4 regions of the Gordonia sp. NPDC003424 genome follow, and region 4 is predicted to be linked to each of the others. Evidence: predicted binding sites of a transcription regulator. Region 4 holds the regulator's gene; each other region holds the start of a gene.
The links. Region 4 encodes LexA, which represses DNA repair genes until DNA is damaged. Its sites were predicted from a motif close to CGAACANNTGTTCG; they were not measured.
Positions count from the first base shown of each region.

Region 1: a site for LexA is predicted at 1,161-1,174, ahead of ACWDTI_RS03600 (DUF222 domain-containing protein). Genes of this name have one in related genera too.
Region 2: a site for LexA is predicted at 1,204-1,217, ahead of ACWDTI_RS07595 (DUF222 domain-containing protein). Genes of this name have one in related genera too.
Region 3: a site for LexA is predicted at 960-973, ahead of ACWDTI_RS01680 (DUF222 domain-containing protein). Genes of this name have one in related genera too.

Region 1 is NZ_JBSFQJ010000002.1:213,195-215,395, forward strand. It holds gene ACWDTI_RS03590 (DUF2470 domain-containing protein) at 1-73, shown strand, start outside; gene ACWDTI_RS03595 (CPBP family intramembrane glutamic endopeptidase) at 99-911, shown strand; gene ACWDTI_RS03600 (DUF222 domain-containing protein) at 1,197-2,201, shown strand, end outside.
Region 2 is NZ_JBSFQJ010000004.1:34,324-36,524, forward strand. It holds gene ACWDTI_RS07585 (purine-nucleoside phosphorylase) at 1-46, shown strand, start outside; gene ACWDTI_RS07590 (ABC transporter ATP-binding protein) at 235-1,020, shown strand; gene ACWDTI_RS07595 (DUF222 domain-containing protein) at 1,240-2,201, shown strand, end outside.
Region 3 is NZ_JBSFQJ010000001.1:376,233-378,433, reverse strand. It holds gene ACWDTI_RS01685 (hypothetical protein) at 1-631, shown strand, start outside; gene ACWDTI_RS01680 (DUF222 domain-containing protein) at 980-2,201, shown strand, end outside.
Region 4 is NZ_JBSFQJ010000019.1:104,292-106,492, reverse strand. It holds gene ACWDTI_RS22465 (phosphoenolpyruvate--protein phosphotransferase) at 1-1,065, shown strand, start outside; gene lexA (transcriptional repressor LexA) at 1,076-1,789, opposite strand; gene ACWDTI_RS22455 (LysM peptidoglycan-binding domain-containing protein) at 2,025-2,201, shown strand, end outside.

The sequences.
Region 1 (2,201 bases), on a different contig from region 4:
CGACGTCTACGAACTCTCGCAGGCGTTGCGCGGTCTCGCCGGGTGCCCGTTCATCAACAGCTTGCCGGAGTGATTTCTGCGCTCCGTAGGGTGGCCGCATGGCTGTCCCGCTGCGTGAGCTGCTGAATCCGCACCCACGCGATCCGATCGCACGGGTGTCCGACCCGATCGAGCGGCGGGGCATCGTCATCGAGCTCGTCATCGTCGGGATTCTGACATTCGCGTTCTCCGCGATCGCGGCGGCGCTCTCGCTCATCGAAGCCCAGCTCTCCGGTGGCATCGGGAACACGACCGTCGCGCTCAACCCGGTCCGTTCGAATCTCGGGTGGATCGACTTCACGCGGCAGCTGATGAGTGCCATACGACTCTTCGCCATCGGCGGGTTGGGTGCCTACCTGTTGTGGCGCAGCGGAATCGGCCTGGACCGGGTCGGGTTGGCGCGCTGGGCGCCCCGCCGACGCGATGTGCCGCCCGGCCTCGCGTTGGCCGCCGTGATCGGGCTCCCCGGACTGGCTTTGGTCGCGATCGCCCGCGCCCTGGGCATAAACGCGCACCTCGTGCCCAGCGAGGTCGACGGCGTCTGGTGGCGATGGCCGGTCCTGATCCTGATCGCGATCGGCAACGCCGCGGCCGAGGAAATCGTCGTGGTCGCCTACTTCATCACGCGTCTGCGTCAGTTGGGTGCGCCGGAAAACGGGTCGCTGGCCGCAAGCGCGGTGCTGCGCGGCGGCTACCACCTCTACCAGGGTGTCGGGGCCGGCCTGGGCAACATCGCGATGGGCCTGGTCTTCGGCCGCTACTTTCAGCTCACCGCACGCGTCTGGCCGCTCGTCGTCGCGCATGCGGTGATGGACGTGGTCGCGTTCGTCGGGTACGCACTGCTGCACGACCACCTGGGGTGGGTTGGGTGAGTGGCGCCGCGGGACCGAGCCCCTCGTGACGCCCGCTCGTTCGCGCGGGGCTCCTGATAAGGATCGGTTGGCCACCGCCCCGGCCCCAGGGCCTTGATGAGGTGCGGGACACCAGTTCGCCCCCGGATCGCTGAGATGCGAGGCGCCAGCCGCTTTAGGATGCGCTCGCATTACCCACGACCTGCCGCGAAGGGGCGTTCCCATCCACCATGAAGACCCCTTGCCACCGGACTCGGTCGCCGCTATACTCGAACATACGTTCGATGCGATCGAGAGGGGGACTCGATGACCAGTAACACCACAACCACCGACGGCACTGACACCGGCATCGTGTCGCTCTACCGTGAACTCGACGATGTGTTGGATCGGATCGCCGCCGCCGATGCCACCCCGGCCTCCTACGACGAGGTCGTGGCGGTCGCCGAAGTCCATGAACGCTCCGCGCGGCGGATGAGCTTTATGGGGTTGCAGCGGTTGCTGGACTGTTCGGACCGCAACGTGGTCGGCGAGGAAGGGTACCGGTCGCTCACCGATTTCATGGTGGACCGGCTGCGGATCACCGATACCGGCCGCCGGCGTAAGCAGATGGCGGCGCTGTTGTCGTTGCACGCGCTGTCGGGTGAGAAGTTGGACCCGCAGTGCCCGACCCTGGCGGAGGCGTTCGCCGAGGGTGCGATCGGCGTCGACCATGCGGTGACCGTGATCGGGGTGCTCGACAAACTCCCCACCACACTCGACGCCGAGCAACGCGCCGCGGCGGAAGAACTGATGGCCGACTACGCCCGCGTGCACACCCCGAAAGAGTTGACCACCCTCGGTGCGCGGCTGCTGGCTCACCTCGATCCCGACGGCGCCCTGACCGACGAGAAGGATCGGGCCCGGCGACGCAGCCTGCACCTGTCCAAGCAGGACGCCCAACTGATGAGTGCCCTCGAAGGCCAGTTGGATCCGGTCACCCGGGCGTTGTTGGATGTGGTGCTCGATGCGTGGGCGGCGCCGGGCATGAACAACCCGGCCGACGAGGCCTCGCCCAAGGGCAGCAAGGACGATGCCGATCCCGAGGCCCTGAAGCAGGCCGCCGAGCGGGACCTCCGCACGCCCGGGCAACGTAATCACGATGCCCTGCACGCGCTGCTGCAGGCGGTCGCCGACGGTGGCCTGCTCGGGAAGAGTCATCGCGGCCTGCCGCCGCATCTGATCATCACCATCTCCGAAACCGAACTGCGCGAGCGGGCCGGGGTGGCGTCCACCGTCGGTGGTGCGTTGCTGCCGATCGCCGACGTGATCGAA
Region 2 (2,201 bases), on a different contig from region 4:
GGCCCGGATGGGAGAGTTGCTGGCGACGATCGTCGCCGAACTCTGAGCAGCCGGGCTCTGAACGGCCGGGCTCTGAACACCGGAACGCTGAACATCTCGGCGCTGACAACCGCTGCCGGCCGCCGCCCGTCCACATCGCATACTGGACCCGTGACCGTCGCCCCGTCAGACTCAGCCCGATCAGACTCAGCTGACGCATCCGAAACCGTCACTCCGGTCCTCGATGCCGGATCGATCGACGTGGTCCGCAGCGGCCGTCACCTGCTGCGTGACGTCAGCCTGCGTGTCGTACCCGGCGAGCACTGGGCACTGCTCGGTCCGAACGGCGCCGGAAAATCGACGCTGATGACCATCCTCGGCGCCCGGGGCCATCCGACGACGGGAACGGTGGACGTGCTCGGCAAGCGACTCGGCCGCGTCGACATGCGTGAATTGCGCACGCACATCGGACATGTCGATCCGCGGTGGCGCATCGACATCCCCCTGACCGCGCATGAGGTGGTGCTCACCGGTCTGACCAACACCCCCGAACTCGACCGGCGCCACCATTACACCGAGGCTGAACATCGGCACGCCGACGACCTGCTCGACCTCCTCGGCATGACGCCGCGCCGCGACTCCGTGTGGCCGGTGATGAGCCAGGGCGAGCGCGGTCGCACCCTGATCGCCCGCGCGCTCATGCCCCAGCCCGCGCTGCTGTTGCTCGACGAGCCGGCCACCGGCCTCGACCTCGCGGCCCGCGAGAAGCTGCTCACCGGCATCGACCAATTACGTTCGGAGGTACCGGAACTCGCGAGCGTGCTGGTGACCCATCACCTCGAGGATCTGCCGATGAGCACCAGCCACGCGATGCTGCTGCGCGACGGGGTGACCGTCGCCTCGGGACTCGTCGACGACGCACTCACCTCGGCGACGATCAGCACCTGCTTCGATCACGACGTCGTTGTGCGGCGTGCGGATGGACGCTGGTCGGCGGTGGCGGGCCAGCCGACCCCCGTACCCACCGCCCCCACTCCCTGAGGTGCGACGCGCCACCCGATTCTTCGACGCCCGAGGTGCCAGGGGCCAACCGATTCTTCGTTGCCTGAGGTGCGAGGCGCCAACCGCCTCCGACGCGCTCGTTCCTCGCTCGCCGGGGATCCCCCACGAAGGGTCCGAACCCGCGCACCCCCTTGCGCCTGACCAGCACATACGGTAGACTTTCGAACATCAGTTCGAGTGACTTGGGGAGGAGGCTCGATGACCAGCGGCAACGTCACGGAGATTGTCGGGCTCTACCGCGAACTCGACGACCTGCTCGATCGGATCGCCGCCGTCGACACCACCCCGGCCTCCTCCGACGAGATCGTGGCAGTCGCCGAAACCCATGAACGCTCCGCGCGGCGGATGAGCTTCTACGGGTTGCAGCGGCTGCTGGAGTGTTCGGACCGCAACATCGTCGCCGAGGAAGGCTACCGGTCCCTCAGCGATTTCATGGTGGACCGGTTGCGGATCACCGACCCCGGCCGACGCCGCAAGCAGATGGCGGCACTGCTGGCCCTGCACTCGCTGAGCGGGGAGAAGCTCGACCCACCATGCCCGACCCTGGCCGAGGCCTACGCCGAGGGCGCGATCGGTGTCGACCACGCGGTCACGGTGATCACCGTGCTCGACAAACTCCCCACCACACTCGACGCCGAGCAACGAGCGGCGGCCGAAGAGCTGATGGCCGACTACGCGCGAGTGCACACCCCGAAAGAGTTGACCACACTCGGTGCCCGCCTGCTGGCCCACCTCGACCCCGACGGCGCCCTGACCGACGACAAAGACCGGGCGCGGCGCCGCAGCCTGCACCTGTCCAAACAGGACGCGCAGTTGATGAGCACCCTGGAAGGACAACTCGACCCGGTCACCCGGGCGCTGCTGGATGTGGTGCTCGACGCGTGGGCAGCGCCCGGCATGAACAACCCCCAGGACGAACTGTCACCGCGGGGCAGCAAAGACGACGCCGACCTCGACGTGCTCAAACAGGCAGCCGAGCGGGACCTCCGCACGCCCGGGCAACGCAACCACGACGCCCTGCATGCCCTGCTCCAAGCGGTCGCCGACGGCGGGCTGTTGGGCAAGAGTCACCGCGGGTTGCCGCCACACCTGATCATCACCATCAGCGAGACCGAACTGCGCGAACGCGCCGGGGTGGCGACCACCGCGGGTGGGGCTCT
Region 3 (2,201 bases), on a different contig from region 4:
CGCCTACCCGGGTCCCTATGACGCCCCGCAGGCCTATACCGAGGCACAACGCGGCCAAGCCGACTACGGTCAAACCTCCTACGGCCAGACCTCCTACGGGCAGCCGGCGTACGGTGACCCCGCCTACGGGGAGCCGCCGCGGCCGCCTTCCAACAACGGTCGCACGATCGCGCTGGCGCTCACCGCCCTGGCCGCGCTCGTCGTGTTGGCACTGGTCGGGGTCCTGATCGCCCGCGGCAACGGCAACGACGACAATGGCACCGCTGCCGGAGCATCGTCGGCGACATCGGCCGCGACCACCACGACGAGGCCCAGCCCGACCACCACGACCACCACCGAGGAGACGCCCACCACGACGACACCGACGGTGCCCTCAGGCGCGGTGGTCTACCAGTTGACCGGCAACGGCGACATCGTCGGTATCCGGTACCGCAGCGGCGACTCGTTCACGCTTGTCGCGGCGGCGGGATCGCCGTGGTCGCAGGCGACCACCGTGACCGGCGGCACCGCCGAGATGACCGCGATCGTCCTCCGCGGTCCGGTCACCTGCAACATCCTGCACGGCGAACAGTTGCTGGCGTCGTCGACCAGCAACGGCGGGCCGTTGAGTTGCAGCGCGTCGGTGCCCTGATCGCGGCTGGAGGGATCGGCTGACTCGGCGCTGGGGGCGGGGCGGGTAGCTGAGCTGTTGCGGAGTTTCGGTGGCCCCTGGTGACACGCGCTCGTTTGCGGGCTCGTCGGCTGGTCAGGGGTGTTCGCCCGAGGCTCGCTGGCTCCTCCACGAGGTGGCGGGGGGATAGTCGACGCACGCTTTCGGAGGTGCGGGGCGCCGGCCGAGCGGTGCTTTCGGAGGTGCGCGGCGGCCGAGCCATGTTCGCTGAGGTGCGGGGCTTTAGCCGACCTGTGAAGGCCCGAACCCATCCAGCCCTTGCCTCTGGCCAGCGCACCCGATAGACTATCGAACATCAGTTCGAGTGACTTGGGGAGGGGGCTCGATGCCAGCGACACCGCAACTCGCGACTCGGAGATTGTCGGGCTCTACCGCGAACTCGACGATCTGCTCGATCGGATCGCCGCCGTCGATGCCACCCCGGCCTCCGCCGACGACATCGTGGCGGTCGCCGAAACCCATGAGCGTTCGGCGCGGCGGATGAGTTTCTTCGGGTTGCAGCGGCTGCTGGAGTGTTCGGACCGCAACGTGGTTGCCGAGGAAGGCTACCGCTCCCTCGGTGATTTCATGGTGGACCGGTTGCGGATCACCGACCCCGGCCGGCGCCGTAAGCAGATGGCCGCCCTGCTGGCCCTGCACTCCCTGAGCGGCGAGAAGCTCGACCCACCATGCCCGACCCTGGCCGAGGCGTACGCCGAGGGGGCGATCGGTGTCGATCACGCGGTCACGGTGATCACCGTGCTCGACAAACTCCCCACCACACTCGACGCCGAGCAACGCACCGCAGCCGAAGAGTTGATGGCCGACTACGCCCGCGTGCACACCCCGAAAGAATTGACCACCCTGGGTGCCCGCCTGCTGGCCCACCTCGACCCCGACGGCGCCCTGACCGACGAGAAGGATCGAGCCCGGCGACGCAGCCTGCACCTGTCCAAGCAGGACGCCCAACTGATGAGCACCCTCGAAGGGCAGCTCGATCCGGTGACACGCGCCCTGTTGGATGTGGTGCTCGACGCATGGGCGGCCCCCGGCATGAACAACCCGGCCGACGAACTGTCACCGCGGGGCAGCAAGGACGATGCCGACCTCGACGTGCTCAAGCAGGCGGCCGAGCGGGATATCCGCACGCCGGGGCAACGTAACCACGACGCTCTGCATGCCCTGCTGCAGACGGTCGCCGACGGCGGGCTGTTGGGCAAGAGTCACCGCGGCCTGCCGCCGCATCTGATCATCACCATCAGCGAAACCGAACTGCGCGAGCGTGCCGGGGTGGCGACTACCGCCGGTGGGGCCCTCCTGCCGATCGCCGATGTGATCGAGTTGGCGGCCGAGGCGCAGGAGCATCTGGCGGTGTTTGCCGACCACAGTGCCCAACCGTTGTATCTGGGGCGGGCCAATCGGTTCGCCAGTCAGGCCCAGCGGATGATGTTGCTGGCCCGTGACGGCGCCACCTGCACCTGCCCGGGTTGTAGTCAGCCGTTCACCCGCACCGAAGCGCATCACGCCGAACAAGATTGGGTCGACGGCGGGT
Region 4 (2,201 bases):
GTCGTCGCGGTGTCCGGGCTGGAGGTCGTCGCGGCGGGCAGCACGGTTCTCGTCGACGGCACCGCCGGCACCATCGAGGTCGAGCCCGACGAGGCCACCGCGGTCGCGGCGGTGGAGGAGAGCCGGCGCGAGGCCGAGGCGGTCAAGTCGTGGAAGGGACCCGGCCGCACCGCCGACGGTTTCGAGGTTCTCGTACTCGCGAATGTCGCCGACGGCGCGTCGGCGCGGAGCGCGACGTCGTTCCCGGTCGAGGGCGTCGGACTGTTCCGCACCGAGTTGGCGTTCCTCGATCGGCCCGACGAACCCACGGTCGAGGAGCAGACCACGCTTTATCGGGAGGTGCTCGACGCCTTCCCGGGCCAGAAGGTGGTGATCCGGACCCTGGACGCCGGGTCGGACAAGCCGCTGAAGTTCGTCACGAACCTCGACGAGGCGAACCCGTCACTCGGCGTGCGCGGCAACCGGATTGCCATCGAACATCCCGAGATCCGTGCCCATCAGCTCGACGCCATCGCCGCCGCCGCCGAAGCGAGCGGGAACGCGGCGTGGGTCATGGCCCCGATGATCGCATCGGCCGCCGAGGCCGCCGAGTTCGCCGGTGAGGTACGCCGACGCGGACTGGTCGCGGGCGTGATGGTGGAGGTTCCCGCCGCGGCCGTCCTGGCGTCGGCGATCCTGGCCGAGGTGGATTTCGTGTCGATCGGCACCAACGACCTCACGCAGTACACGATGGCCGCCGACCGGATGTCCCCGGAACTGGCCGGTTTGACCGACCCCTGGCAACCGGCCGCACTGCACCTGATCCACAGCGTCGGGCAAGCCGGGGAGGCGACCGGCAAGACGGTCGGTGTGTGTGGTGAGGCGGCCGCGGACCCACTGCTCGCGTGCGTGTTGGTGGGCCTGGGCGTCACCTCGCTCTCGTCGGCGCCGGCGGCCGCGGCAGCGGTCGGTGCGCGGTTGGCCGGCGTGACCCTGGCGCAGTGTCGCGCCGCCGCCGAAGCGGTGCTGGCGACCGCGGACCCGGTGGCCGCACGAGCCGCGGCCACTGCCGCGCTCGACGGCTGAGCGGTGCCGGTCAGACGCGCCGCATGACGGTGACGACCTTGCCGAGGATGGCGGCGTCGTCACCGGGGATCGGTTCGAACAGCGCGTTGTGCGGCATCAGCCAGATGTGACCATTGCGCCGCTTGAACGTCTTCACGGTGGCCTCGCCGTCGATCATCGCCGCGACGATGTCGCCGTTGTCGGCGACGTTCTGCTGACGCACCACGACCCAGTCGCCGTCGCAGATCGCGGCGTCGATCATGGATTCACCCACGACCTTCAGCAGGAAGAGGGACCCCTCACCGACGAGTTCGCGGGGTAGCGGGAACACGTCCTCGACGGCCTCTTCGGCGAGGATCGGTCCGCCTGCCGCGATCCGGCCGAGCACCGGCACGAACGCGGGGGTCGGTAGCGAGGTGTCGTCGCCGGCCGCGGAGCCGCCGGGCGGATTGGTGGGATCGCCGTCGGAGATGTTCACCGCCCGGGGCCGGTTGTGGTCGCGCTTGAGGAGGCCCTTGCGCTCCAGCGTGCGCAACTGATGGGCCACCGACGACGTCGAGGTCAGCCCGACGGCGTCCCCGATCTCCCGGATGCTCGGTGGGTATCCGCGTTCGCGGACCGACTGGCGGATGTATTCGAGCACGCCGCGCTGGCGCGCGGTCAGGGATGCCTCGGCGGCGTGCGGGTCGGTGGCGGTGTCGGTGGCGGTGTCGGGGGTGTCCGGCCCGCCGGCCTTCTCGCTCATCGGTGGGTCCTCCTGTCGGTTGGGTGACTCGAGCACCGAAAAATGCTGGTCGTCTGGGTCCTTCAGCGCCGACAGTAGCCCAATCCTCGGACATGTTCAAACATGTGTTCGAGGTGTTTTGCAACTTCGCGCGACTTTGTCGGTGGCCCGTGCTAGAAATCGAACATACGTTTCATCGAACACGTGATCGATGGCAGCGCGACCCGCAAGCACCGACCGCAGAAGGACAGACACCATGGCCACCGCGACTCTCACCCGCACACCCCTCACCCACACACCCCGCTCGGACGTCCCCGAACCCGACACCTCCGTCCGGCCGGGTACGCGGTCCGCGCGCGCCGACCGTGCCGTCACCGACCTCACCCGCCCCGCCGACCGGCGGCAGGCCGATCGCCGACCGCCGGTGGCCCGG